4 regions of the Streptomyces sp. NPDC038213 genome follow, and region 4 is predicted to be linked to each of the others. Evidence: riboswitches for the same ligand, from Rfam matches in the RefSeq annotation. Region 4 holds a riboswitch; each other region holds the start of a gene.
What was found. A riboswitch is a leader RNA that binds a small molecule or an ion and turns the genes downstream of it on or off. The one in region 4 is predicted to bind cyclic di-AMP.

Region 1: it holds a riboswitch for cyclic di-AMP, as region 4 does, so the genes downstream of both, ACZ7JZ_RS09405 (M23 family metallopeptidase) here and ACZ7JZ_RS11910 (transglycosylase SLT domain-containing protein) in region 4, are expected to answer to the same signal.
Region 2: it holds a riboswitch for cyclic di-AMP, as region 4 does, so the genes downstream of both, ACZ7JZ_RS13105 (LysM peptidoglycan-binding domain-containing M23 family metallopeptidase) here and ACZ7JZ_RS11910 (transglycosylase SLT domain-containing protein) in region 4, are expected to answer to the same signal.
Region 3: it holds a riboswitch for cyclic di-AMP, as region 4 does, so the genes downstream of both, ACZ7JZ_RS06980 (transglycosylase family protein) here and ACZ7JZ_RS11910 (transglycosylase SLT domain-containing protein) in region 4, are expected to answer to the same signal.

What each region holds. Positions count from the first base shown of each region.
Region 1 is NZ_JBVJYM010000005.1:16,370-19,565, forward strand. It holds partial or broken gene ACZ7JZ_RS09400 (PrsW family intramembrane metalloprotease) at 1-721, shown strand, start outside; gene ACZ7JZ_RS09405 (M23 family metallopeptidase) at 720-1,745, opposite strand; cyclic di-AMP (ydaO/yuaA leader) riboswitch at 1,757-1,890, opposite strand; tRNA gene ACZ7JZ_RS09410 (tRNA-Met) at 2,250-2,323, opposite strand; gene ACZ7JZ_RS09415 (FBP domain-containing protein) at 2,475-2,963, opposite strand; gene ACZ7JZ_RS09420 (TetR/AcrR family transcriptional regulator) at 3,027-3,196, shown strand, end outside.
Region 2 is NZ_JBVJYM010000006.1:364,497-367,692, reverse strand. It holds gene ACZ7JZ_RS13110 (tyrosine-protein phosphatase) at 1-779, opposite strand, end outside; cyclic di-AMP (ydaO/yuaA leader) riboswitch at 1,095-1,271, shown strand; gene ACZ7JZ_RS13105 (LysM peptidoglycan-binding domain-containing M23 family metallopeptidase) at 1,276-2,235, shown strand; gene ACZ7JZ_RS13100 (SGNH/GDSL hydrolase family protein) at 2,450-3,196, shown strand, end outside.
Region 3 is NZ_JBVJYM010000003.1:389,758-392,953, forward strand. It holds gene ACZ7JZ_RS06975 (transglycosylase family protein) at 1-957, shown strand, start outside; cyclic di-AMP (ydaO/yuaA leader) riboswitch at 1,255-1,425, shown strand; gene ACZ7JZ_RS06980 (transglycosylase family protein) at 1,429-2,124, shown strand; gene eno (phosphopyruvate hydratase) at 2,435-3,196, shown strand, end outside.
Region 4 is NZ_JBVJYM010000006.1:80,016-83,211, reverse strand. It holds gene ACZ7JZ_RS11920 (hypothetical protein) at 11-442, opposite strand; gene ACZ7JZ_RS11915 (VOC family protein) at 495-863, shown strand; cyclic di-AMP (ydaO/yuaA leader) riboswitch at 1,463-1,602, shown strand; gene ACZ7JZ_RS11910 (transglycosylase SLT domain-containing protein) at 1,621-2,418, shown strand; gene ACZ7JZ_RS11905 (RNA ligase family protein) at 2,547-3,196, shown strand, end outside.

The DNA.
Region 1 (3,196 bases), on a different contig from region 4:
CGGCACCCCGGGCTTCCTGGTGGGGCTCGGCCTGTCCGTGGTCCCCGTACCGCTGCTCGCCGCCGCCTTCCGCGGGCTGGGCGGACTGCGGCGGCCGCGCGCCGCGCCCTGGGGGCCGCTGCTGTTCGCCTTCGGCTGGGGCGCGTGCGCGGCGGCCCTGATCGCCATACTGGCCAACAGCTTCGCGGCCCGCTGGATGGCCGCGGCCGCCACCGACCCCTACGACGCCGACCAGTTGGGCTCGATCGCGATCGCCCCGGTGGTGGAGGAGACCGCGAAGGCGGCCGCCCTGCTCCTGCTGTTCGTCTTCCGCCGGGACCGGCTCGGCGGCTTCACGGACGGTTTCGTGCTCGCCGGATTCACCGCCACCGGCTTCGCCTTCACCGAGAACATCCTCTACCTCGGCAACGCCTTCGGGGAGGACCTCGCCGAGGGCACCCCGGTCCTGGCCTCGGTGACCGCCGCGACCTTCTTCGTGCGCATCGTGATGTCCCCGTTCGCGCACCCGCTGTTCACCGCCCTGACCGGGATCGGCTTCGGACTGGCCGCCGTGTCCGCAGGGCGCACGCGCCGCGTGCTGTACCCGCTCGGGGGGCTGCTCCTGGCGATGGGCGTGCACGCCCTGTGGAACAGCTCCCCCGACCTCGGCGAGTACGGCTTCTACTGGGTCTACGGGTCCGTGATGGCCCCGGCCTTCGCCCTGCTGACCTGGCAGGCGGTCAGACGGTCAGGCCCTTGCCCCGCAGCCACGCCAGCGGATCCTGGGTCTCCCCTCCCGAGCGCACCTCCAGGTGCAGGTGGGGACCGGTGACGTTGCCCGTGGCGCCGACGCGGCCGATGGTCTCGCCCGTGCCGACCGCGCCCGAGGTGACGGACATCGAGGAGAGGTGGCAGTACCAGATCTCCGTACCGTCGGCGAGGCGCAGGACGATCCGGTAGCCGTACGCGCCCGACCAGCCGGCGGAGACGATCGTGCCGCCGTGCACCGCCTTGACGGGCGTGCCGGTGGGGGCGGCGAAGTCCAGGCCGGTGTGCTGCCCGGAGGACCACATGGAACCGGAGGCCCCGTAGTACGAGGTGAGGGTGTACGAGGAGGTGGGCAGCGCGTAGCTGCCGGCGAGCTTGGCCAGCCGGGCCTCCTCCGCCGCGGCCTCCGCGGCCTCCGCGGCCGCCTTCGCGGCTGCCGCCTCCTCCGCCGCCTTGCGGGCCGCGGCCTCGGCGGCGGCTTCGGCGGCCTTGCGGGCAGCGGCCTGAGCGGCTGCGGCCTCCTTCGCCGCGGCCTCCTCGGCGGCCCTGGCGGCGGCCTCCTCGGCTGCGGCGGCCGCGGCATCGGACTGGGACTCGGCCTGCTGGAGGATCCGGTTGCGCAGCACCTCGCCGGCGTCGGTGCCGGATTCGGCCTGCTCGGGGGTGGCCCCGGCGGTGGTCAGCGGGGCCGTCACCGGGACGGTGGCGGGCAGGTCGGCCGCCAGGTCGGCGGTCGCGGAGCCGTCACCGGGCAGCAGCGAGGGGAGGGATATGGAGACCTGCGGCCGGTCCTGCGCGGTGGCTATGCCGCCCGCTCCGACGGCGGCGATGACGCCGACGCCGAGGACCGTGGAACTGCGGGCGAGGCCGCCGCGCTGCTTGACCACGCGGTGGCGGCCCCGGACGGGGCGGACGGAGTCCTCGGTGGGGTTCCACGCGCCCCACGCACCGGCGTCGGGAACCTCGGAGGCTTCAGGGGTAGGCCTGTTGGACGCCACGGGGGCGCACTCCTTTCCTTCCTTCTCGCCTACCGGGTTAGCTGACGGGTTCGGAGCAGGAAGGTCTCCTACGGGCCGGATCGACCCGATTCACCCCAATGTGTTGGTTCCCCGGTTCCCTTGCGGGATTCGGCGCGCACGCGCACGGAGCCGCCTCTTGCGACGGCCGTGACGACCGCGCTGCGTTATCGAACGGTAATAGACAACAGGGAGTGATTCCAAGCTGTTGCGCTTGATCCCTCGCGTGTATCGGCCACGCTCTGACCGGCTCTGGCCTGGGCTTTTCCCTCCAGGAGTGGATCAACTGGGGCATTCTCCCGGCCTGATGGGTACACCTTCAGCCACGCCCGGCCTTTGACGGTCCGTCAACCGGACTGCGGAGCGCGGCCTTTCGCTCACGCTCCGTACCGGCCGGTGCGCCGGTGCGCGGACACGCTTCCGCGCACCGGCCCCGGACATGCAATCAGGGCCCGGATCCAAAAGGATCCGGGCCCTGATCATCAGTAGCGGGGACAGGATTTGAACCTGCGACCTCTGGGTTATGAGCCCAGCGAGCTACCGAGCTGCTCCACCCCGCGTCGGTAAACACAAGCTTACGCTATCCGCGGGGCTCCTCGCGCCACCTTTCCCCGCGGCCACGACGGAAGCGCCGGAAACCACCCGCCACAGCAGGCCCGCGCCACGGCGAGCCCCCCGCCACAGCAGGCCCGCACCACCGCAAGCCGCCCGTCACAGCGAGCCCAGGAACCCGTCCAGGTTCCGCCGCATCCTCTCGATCTGCTCCTCCACGGTCAGCGACTCCTCGAACCTCCCCCCGGGCTCCGGCCGCTTCTTCCCCCGCACGTACAGCGGGCAGTCCAGGTCGGTGCACATGTACAGCCCGACCGAGTTCCCCTCGCGGCCCTCGCGGCCGGTTTTGCGGGCCGTCATCAGCGAGACCCCGCCGCCGGCGTGCGTGGTCAGGCACAGCGAGCACATGCTGCGGTGCAGGAAGCCCTTGCGCGCCGCGGGGAAGCGCAGCGCGATGCCCGTGAGCCGGCCCCCGTGCTCGGTGACCAGGTAGCTCCGGTCCGGCGCGGAGAGGTCGCGCCAGCCCAGGAAGTCCAGGTCCGCCCAGGGGCGCTCGGCCAGGTCGCGCGGCAGCGGCAGCCGCTGCGCCTCGCCCTTCGAGCAGTTGACGAACGAGCCGCGGATCTCCCGCTCAGTGAGTGCCTTCATACCGGCACGCTAATCTTTCCTAGAGTCCCTAGGCAAACGATTAAATACTTTCAGGAGCTGCCCGTGCCCCGAGCCGGACTGACCCCCGAGCGCGTCGTGGCCGCCGCCGCGGACCTCGCCGACGCCCGGGGCCTCGACGGGGTCACCGTCTCCGCCCTCGCCCGCGGCCTCGGTGTGAAGGACGCGAGCCTGTACGCCCACGTACGCGGCCTCCAGGACCTGCGCGCCCGGAT
Region 2 (3,196 bases), 280 kb from region 4:
TCCAGGGTGGCGGGCGCGAGGCCGAGCCCCTCGGACAGGTAGGCGCCGGTGCTGCCCCAGGTCTCCGTGACGGCCTCGAAGGCGGCGTCCAGGTACGCGGCGCGCGCCTCGAAGAGGGGGCTCAGGAGGGCCAGCGCCTCGGGGGAGCGCTCGGCGTCGGTGTCGGCGCCGCGCCGCAGCCGGTAGCGCCGGTGCGGGGCGTTGGACTCCAGGTAGTCCGCGGTGATGGCGTCGCGCTCGACGCCGAGGGCGAGCAGGGTGACGGCGATGGAGAGGCCGGCCCGGTCCTTGCCCGCGGCGCAGTGCATCAGGACGGGGACGCTGTCCTCGGCGACGGCGTGCAGGACGCGGCTGTGGTCGGGAGCCCGCTCCACGATGATCTGCCGGTACGAACGGGACATCCTGGCCGCGGCCCTGCCCTCGCCCAGGATCTGCTGGAGCTGGGCCAGGTCGCCGTTGCGGACCATCTGCCAGAACTCGTGGCCGTCGGCGGGGTCGGAGAGCGGGACGTTCACGTTCCGTACGCCCGGGAGCTCCACGTCGGGCCCTTCGAGGGACTGGTCGGCCGCATTGCGGAAGTCGAAGACGGTGTGCAGCCCGAGGGAGGCCAGGAAGGCCGCGTCCGCCTCGGTGGCATGAGCGAGATGTCCGCTTCGAAACAGATGCCCGGTACGAACCGTACGCCCGTCCCTAGTCGGAAGGCCGCCTACGTCACGGAAGTTGCGGACTCCGGTGAGCTCCGGCTCCGCGGGCGGGGCGGGGGGTATGGGCTGGGTCACGCGGACTCCTGCGGTTCGGCCGAGGTGGAGGGTGATCTGTCCGAATTGCGCTACTTGGCGTCAAGTTGCCGCATCCGACGGGCAGATGTGAGCGGCGCTCGTGAGCAGAATCATACGGTGACCGTGCGTGGCGGTGGCGGAATGCTTAATTCCCTTGTGGCGACGGCTGTTACACGACTGCAATAGACGGACAGTGACCGGAATTCCGGCGATCATTCAGCCCCCGGAATCCGGTGGTGAATTCACGGCTTGTTCCGCTCGGCCGCACTGGATTACGGTCACCGCCGAGCCGGGTGGAACGCCGAGTCCTGCCGCCACCCGGAAACCGCATCCGAACAATTACGTGCGGCAGGAGCGGGGGAACCAGGTAAGCCGCCGTACCGGAGAACGATCCGGAACGGCTCGGGGTGAAGCCCCGCGGGCGCAGCTCGCGCGGCCGGACATCTCCAGTCCGAACCCGACAGCTCACCTCGCAGGCGACGGAGAGGAATGCGCCATGCCCGGAAAGGGTAAGCACCGCCGTCCCAAGTCCAGCACGATCGCCCGCGGATTCGTCGCGGCCGGCACCGGCGGCGCCGCGCTGGCGCTGCCGCTGATCGGGGCCTCCGGCGCCCAGGCCGCGGAGCAGTCCGCCGCGCCGGCCGCGGTCTCGGCCGCCCCGTCGAAGGCGGCCCCGGCGAAGGCCGCGGCCCCCGCGGCGGACCAGGCCGCCCCTTCCGTCTACACCGTCGTCGCGGGCGACTACCTCTCGAAGATCGCCGAGCGCGAGAACCTCGCGGGCGGCTGGGAGCGGCTGTACGAGGACAACAGGGCCGCCGTCGGCTCCGACCCCTCGATGATCCACCCCGGCCTGGAGCTGACCCTCGGCGGCAAGGCCCCCGCCGCCGCGGCCTCCCAGAAGCGCTCCGAGGCCCGTACGCAGGAGAACCCGGAGAAGAAGGGCTCCTCCGCCCCGCGCGCCTCCCGCTCCGCCGAGCGCGCCGCCGAGGCCGCCCCCAAGGCCGCGGCCCCGAAGGCCGTCGCCCCCGAGGCCGCGCAGGCCCCCTCCGGCGCCGCCTTCTCCGCCCCCGTGGCCGCCTCCGTCACCACCCCCTACCGCCAGGGCGGCGGCATGTGGTCCAGCGGCTACCACACCGGAGTGGACTTCTCCGTGGGTACGGGCACCAGCGTGCGCGCCGTCAGCTCGGGCACCGTGGTCTCGGCCGGCTGGGCCGGCGCGTACGGCAACGAGGTCGTCATCCGCCACACGGACGGCCGCTACTCCCAGTACGCCCACCTGTCCTCGCTGAACGTCTCCGCGGGCCAGAGCGTCTCCGCGGGCACCACCATCGGCCTGTCGGGCTCCACCGGCAACTCCACCGGGCCCCACCTGCACTTCGAGATCCGCACCGGCCCCTCCTACGGCCAGGACATCGACCCCCTCGCCTACCTGCGCGGCAACGGCGTCGGCATCTGACGGCAGCGCGGGCGGCAGCCGCCGCCCGCAGCGCAGTGCGACCCCGGCCGGGGTCCGGAACCGAAGGGTCCCGGACCCCGGCCGCAGCCGTTCCCGCGGCCCGGCTGCGGCGTATTCCGGCATGGCCGAAACTGACCGGGTGGTATAGATCACCCTGCGTCAACCCCTGCCTACGGTCGCGTAGGTCACACCCTTCGGTGAAAGATGTGCTCCCGTGGCAGGCGAATCGACTCTTCAGGCACTCAGCGGATCCGACGCGCGCATCGGCTCGTACGTGGCGCTCGGCGACAGCTTCACCGAGGGCGTGGGCGACCCCGGTCCCGGCGACGCCTTCGTGGGCTGGGCCGACCGCTTCGCCGTACTCCTCGCGGACCGGCGCGAGGAGCACGACTTCCGGTACGCGAACCTCGCCGTCCGGGGCCGGCTCCTCGACCAGATCGTCTCGGAGCAGGTCCCGCGCGCCAAGGAGCTCGCCCCCGACCTGGTCAGCTTCTGCGCGGGCGGCAACGACATCATCCGGCCCGGCAGCGACCCCGACGACGTGGCCGAGCGCTTCGAGGCGGCCGTCGCCGACCTCGCCGGCGCCGTCGGCACCGTCATGATCACCACGGGCTTCGACACCCGCGGCGTACCGGTGCTCAAGCACCTGCGCGGCAAGGTGGCCACGTACTCCGCGCACGTGCGCGCCATCGCCGACCGCTACGACTGCCCCGTACTCGACCTCTGGTCGCTGCGGTCCGTACAGGACCGCCGGGCCTGGGACGACGACCGCCTGCACCTGTCGCCCGAGGGGCACACCCGCGTCGCCCTGCGCGCCGCGCAGGTGCTCGGCCTGCCGGTGCCCGCGGACCCGGACCAGCCCTGGCCCCCGCAGCAGCCCAGGGGGTCGGCGGAGGCCACCCGGGACAACATCCAGTGGGCCCGCGAGTACCTCGTGCCGTGGATCGGGCGGCGCCTGCGC
Region 3 (3,196 bases), on a different contig from region 4:
CTGCTCGCCGCCGGCTCCGCATCAGCCGCCGACACCGCCACGTGGGACAAGGTCGCCGAGTGCGAGAGCGGCGGCACGTGGAGCGCCGACTTCGGCAACGGCTCCTACGGCGGGCTCCAGTTCACCCAGGAGCAGTGGAAGGGCGCGGGCGGCACCGAGTTCGCCTCCCGCCCCGACCTCGCCTCCCGCTCCCAGCAGATAGCCGTGGCCGAGCGGGTGCTCGCCGCGCAGGGCCCGGAGGCCTGGCCGCTGTGCGCCGGCCCGTCCGGACTGACCAAGTCCGGCCCCAAGGCCGATGTGGACCCCGGCTCGGCGGACTCCGTCCGCCCGGTCAGCCCGGCCCCGGTGCGCCCCGACCACGTGGTCCCCGGCGCCCCGGAGGCCCCCGCGAAGCCCACCCCGCCGGCCGCCCCGGGTACGCCCACCCCGCCCGCGACCCCGGGCACGCCCAGCGTCCCGGCCACCCCCGGTACGCCCACGGTCCCCGCGACCCCTGGCACGCCGACCGTCCCCGCCACCCCGGGCACGCCCGGCACCCCGACCGACCCGGCGACCCCGACCCCCGGCACGCCGGCCACCCCGGGCACGCCGACGACCCCGGCCACCCCCGGGGCCACGGACCCGGCCTCGCCGGGCATCCCGGCGACCCCCGGCGGCCCGGCCGTCCCCGCCACCCCGGAGGGTCCCGCCACCACTCCCGCCCCGGGCGAGGGCACCGGCAAGCACCGCGGCGCGCCCGCGGACGAGTCCGGCGGCACCGGAGCTGACGGCACGTCGGCGGCCGGGGCCGAGGAGCCCGTGTACATCGTCAAGGCGGGTGACAGCCTGTCGGAGATCGCGGACGCCAAGGGTGTGAAGGGCGGATGGGGCGCCCTGTACGAGGCGAACGAGTCCGTCATCGGCGGGGACGCGGACCTCATCAAGCCCGGCCAGAATCTCGATCTAAGCGAGAAATAGGGACACTTCGGGCCGCTCGACGCGGGTTTGATGCCCCGTTACAGGACTAAATGTCCGAGTTCGAGGAAATGAGACATGCGTCTCTTCGCCTCAACTGGCGCGCCCCGCCGTGATGATTCCGTAATACGCGCGCTCACCTGCGCAAACGTTCCTGTGGGTGAGTCAACTATGGGCGTTTTCTCCCCGATGTCCGTCCTTGAACATCGGGGAGGCGTCTGCCTACGGTCTGAACCGCTCGCCACCGCGGGCTCCTTCGACCGCATCGCCGAATCCTGCCGGCGGCCGGGGGGAACAGTCGTCGCGCAAGCGCCGAAGGCAGGAGCGGGGGACCCAAGGTAGGTGCCGCGCCCGGCCGTTGAGAGACGGTCACGGGACGGCTAGGGGTGAAGCCGTGCGCCAGACGCACGGCCGGGCGACTTCACCGCCCGAACCCGACAGCTCACCTCGCAGGCGTCGGTGAGGAGAAGTTCCATGCTGCTTTCCGGCAAGGGCAAGCACCGCCGCCCCTCGAAGGCCACCCGCATCGCGACCGCCGCCGGTGTCACCGGTGTCGCCATCGCCGCCCCGCTGATGGCCGCGGGCACCGCCAGCGCCGCCACCACCTCCGAGTGGGACGCCGTCGCCCAGTGCGAGTCCGGCGGCAACTGGTCGATCAACACCGGCAACGGCTACTACGGCGGCCTGCAGTTCGCCCCGTCCACCTGGGCCGGCTTCGGCGGCACGGCGTACGCCCCCAACGCCCACCAGGCCTCCAAGTCCCAGCAGATCGCCGTGGCCGAGAAGGTCCTCGCGGTCCAGGGCAAGGGCGCCTGGCCGAGCTGCGGCGTCGGCCTCTCCCGCGCCGCCAACGACGCCTCCTCCGAGGCCGGCAGCGGCTCCTCTTCCTCCTCGAAGCCCGCCGCCCCGAAGCCCTCCGCCACGAAGAAGGCCGAGAAGCGCGCCGAGACCCGCAGCGAGTCCGCGCCCACCACCCGCTCCGAGCGCGGCGCGGCCCAGGGCTTCAAGAAGGGCACCGGCTCCTACGAGGTCAAGGCCGGCGACACCCTCGGCACCATCGCCGACGCCAACGGCGTGGCCGGCGGCTGGGCGAAGCTCTTCGAGCTGAACGGGGACATCGTCTCCGACGCCAACCTCATCTACCCGGGCCAGATGCTCAAGCTCTCCTGACCCCCCCCGGCCCTGCGCGTCCGCGGTGAATCCGCAGGGTCACCGGAAGGCCCGCGCCCCGCGCGGGCCCGCCCGGCACCGGACTGCCCCGCCCGGCGCGTCATCCCCCCCGACGCGCCGGGCGGCGGCGTGTCCCGGGGGAGTTGATCAAGGGTCTTATGTCCTGTAAGGCGGGTATTCGGACCCTTTTTCGTCCCAGGACCCGGGCGGTCGGGCGGCCGACCCCCCCGAGCCGGTTAGGCTCTAGACCGGCAGGGCCACCGCACGGCCCACACGCCGCCGCACACCCAGCGTCACATCCCAGAAGGAGATGCTCGTGCCGTCCATCGACGTCGTCGTAGCCCGGGAAATCCTGGACTCCCGAGGCAACCCCACGGTCGAGGTCGAGGTGGGCCTCGACGACGGCAGCACCGGCCGTGCTGCCGTCCCGTCCGGAGCCTCCACCGGTGCCTTCGAGGCCATCGAGCTCCGCGACGGCGACCCCAACCGCTACATGGGCAAGGGCGTCGAGAAGGCCGTCCTGGCCGTCATCGAGCAGATCGGCCCGGAGCTCGTCGGCTACGACGCCACCGAGCAGCGCCTGATCGACCAGGCCATGTTCGACCTGGACGCCACGGACAACAAGGGCTCCCTCGGCGCCAACGCCATCCTGGGCGTCTCCCTCGCCGTGGCGCACGCCGCCTCCGAGGCCTCGGACCTGCCGCTGTTCCGCTACCTCGGCGGCCCGAACGCGCACCTGCTGCCCGTTCCGATGATGAACATCCTCAACGGCGGGTCGCACGCCGACTCCAACGTCGACATCCAGGAGTTCATGATCGCGCCGATCGGCGCCGAGTCCTTCTCCGAGGCCCTGCGCTGGGGTGCCGAGGTCTACCACACCCTCAAGAAGGTCCTCCACACCAAGGGCCTCTCCACCGGCCTGGGCGACGAGGGCGGCTTCGCCCCGAACCTGGACTCCAACCGCGCCGCCCTCGACCTCATCGTCGAGGCCATCAAGCAGGCCGGCTACGTCCCGGGCAAGGACATCGCGCTCGCGCTCGACGTCGCCGCGTCCGAGTTCTACAAGGACGGC
Region 4 (3,196 bases):
CGGGGACGACCTAGGTGCGGGCGTCGAGACGGTGGCGCAGGCGGCCGTCGGGCCCGAACACGTCCAGCAGGTAGCCGCGTTGGAGGGACATGTCCTCGGAGCGGGCGAGGTACTCCGTCACGGAGGCCCTGAGCCGTTCGAAGGCGCGCGCATCGGTCTCCGGGCCGTTCATCCACACCGTCAGCTGCGGGACCCCGGCCGGGCCCTCGGCCCGCAGGATCCCGTACACCCCGGCGATGCCCCCGGCCCCGCGGTACCGCTCGGCGAGCCGGGCCGCCCCCTCGGGCGCGGCCGTGCCGGTGGCCACCGGGCCCGGCGCCGCGGCGGGACGGGAGGCGGACCGGACCTCGTCCGCGGGGGTACCGGACTGGGTGCAGCCGGCCAGGAGCACCACGGCGCCCGCGCACACCGGCCGCACCCATCTGATGATCATCCGAGTCATCGGACGATTGTCCGTCATTCGGCTCTGTGCTCGGTCTGGTTGACTCGGTGTCATGCTGAGACTCGGGTCCTTCGTGATGGGTGTGTCGGACGTGGCGCGCGCCGCGGCGTTCTGGGGTGAGGCCCTGGGGTACGTGCCCCAGGGCGAGCCGACCGAGCGGTGGGCGGTACTCGTACCGCCCGGCGGCGGGGGCCCGGGGGTGGCGCTGGGCCGCAGCGACAGCCCCGTACAGCGCCGCCCGCGGGCCCACATCGACCTGTACGCCGACGACGCCGCGGCCCAGCGCGCCGAGATCGGACGGCTCCTCGCGCTCGGGGCCCGGCGGGCCGACTGGGACAGCTACCCGCCGGACCCGGACTTCGTGGTGCTGGAGGACCCCGACGGAAACGTCTTCTGCGTGATCGACCTCAGCCACGGATAGCCGAGGCACCGGCGGCATACGGCGCGTCGGCGCGCAGCGCCTCCGCCTCGTCCAGGCCTGCTGCTCCAGGACCGAAAGCCGGTCGTGGCGCAGGCGCAGGCGCGGGAACGCGGTGATCTCCCGGGCCGGCCGCTCCGCCTCCGCCCGCGCCCGGCCGACCGGCACGAGCCGGTTCACCAGCCGATGGCGCACGCCTCGCCGGCGGGCACGAACACCCCGAACACCGCACCCCGCCCCACCCTGGCGCCATATGTCCGATTGGGTCGGTAATGGTGCCCGCTGACCGCGATTGCGCATTTAGGCGTCAATATGATGACTTGGCGTCTCGTCGCGCCGCTCCGGCGTCCAGAATTCACGCCCCTCCCGACCTCGTGACATGAATCACTGGAAAGGTGAAGCGGAATGGTCACAGAAAGCCAAGTGGCCAGTCCGCAGAAGTGGATTGAGTGAGCGGCCTGACTCCTTCCCGATGATCCAATCATCCGTCCTCGCCCTTCTGAATTCGCCCGATGAATTCCGGGCTTGTCCTTTCCTTCGCATTTCCTTTAGCGTCACCGTCATTCCGGGTGGAACGCCTAATCCTGCCGCCGCCCGGCCGACCGAATCCACCCAGCGCGACGGCAGGAGCGGGGGAACCAGGTAAGTCGCCGGACGCACTCGTGCGGACCGGCTCGGGGTGAAGCCGCACTGCGGTGCGGCCGGGCATCTCCTGCCCGAACCCGACAGCTCACCTCGTAGGCGCGGGAGAGGACCCACCATGCCCGCCACCGGGAAGCACCGCCGTACGAAGAACTCGCCGCTCGCCCGAGGGATCGCCGCCGTCGGCGCGGGGGGCGCCGTACTCGCCCTGCCGCTGCTCGGCGCGACGACCGCGCACGCCGCGCCGGCCGCCGCCCCGGCGAAGGCGAAGGCGGTCTCCGCGAAGACCGCCGCCGCCCCGCAGAAGGGCCCGCTGCACTATTTCGTGATCGCGGGCGACACCCTCTCCCGGATCGCCGAAGTGCATTCCATCGAGGGCGGCTGGAAGAAGCTCTACGAGGACAACCGGAACGTGATCGGTGAGGACTCGTCACATATCCGCCCGGGACTGAAGCTCACCATCGGCTCCAAGAACCCCGCCAAGGCCCAGCCCGCCTCCGCCGCCAAGAGCACGGCCGCCGCGGACCGTTCCGCCACCCCCGCCCGCGCCGACCGCTCCGCCGCGCGCACGGCCGTCGCGAAGACCACCAGCTACCCGAACAACCTCGACGGCTGGATCCGCGAGTCCCTCGCGGTCATGGCCAAGCACGGCATCCCCGGCACGTACCAGGGCATCCACCGCAACATCATGCGCGAGTCCTCCGGCAACCCCCTCGCCATCAACAACTGGGACTCCAACGCCGCCGCGGGCATCCCCTCCAAGGGCCTGCTCCAGGTCATCGACCCGACGTTCCGCGCCTACCACGTGCCCGGCACCTCGACCGACTCCTACGACCCCGTCGCGAACATCACGGCCGCCTGCAACTACGCGGCTGCGCGCTACGGTTCGATCGACAACGTGTTCGGCGCCTACTGACCGCCCCGCGGGGCCGGACCGCCCACGGGCCGGCCCTGCCGGCCCGCCCCCGCCGGAATTCGCTGGATAACCGCCTGCCGCCCGCCCACCATGGACACCGACCGAAACCAGGCCGGGAGTGAGTGGACATGCGCGTGCAGTACCCCCGTACGCCCCATCTGCCCTGGTCGCCCGGTGCCGCGCCCGACGACGTGCGCACCGGCGGCCTGGCAGGGCTGCGGGGCCGCGAGGTGGTGGTCACCGAGAAGCTCGACGGGGAGAACACCACCCTCTACCGGGACGGGCTCCACGCCCGCTCCCTCGACTCCGGCCACCACCCCTCCCGCGCCTGGGTCAAGGCCCTCCAGGGGCGCATCGGCCCGGCCCTCGCGCCGGGCCGCCGCATCTGCGGGGAGAACCTCTACGCCCGGCACTCCCTGGCGTACGGGCGGCTCGACAGCTGGTTCTACGGGTTCTCGGTCTGGGACGGAGACCACTGCCTGCCCTGGGACCGGACCGTCCGCTTCCTGCACGGCCTCGGCATCCCCGTGCCGCCCGTCCTCTGGCGCGGCATCCTCGACGACCGGGCCGAGCGCCGACTGCGGTCCCTGCGCCCGGACACGGCCCGCCAGGAGGGGTACGTCGTACGGGACGCCGGGGGCTTCGACCGCTCCGCCTTCCCCCACCGGGTGGCCAAATGGGTCCGCCCGGGGCACGTCACCACCGACAGCCACTGGATGCACGGCGCGGTGACCCCCAACGGCCTCGGCCCCGCCGCCGCCCTCTGGACGGTCCGCTC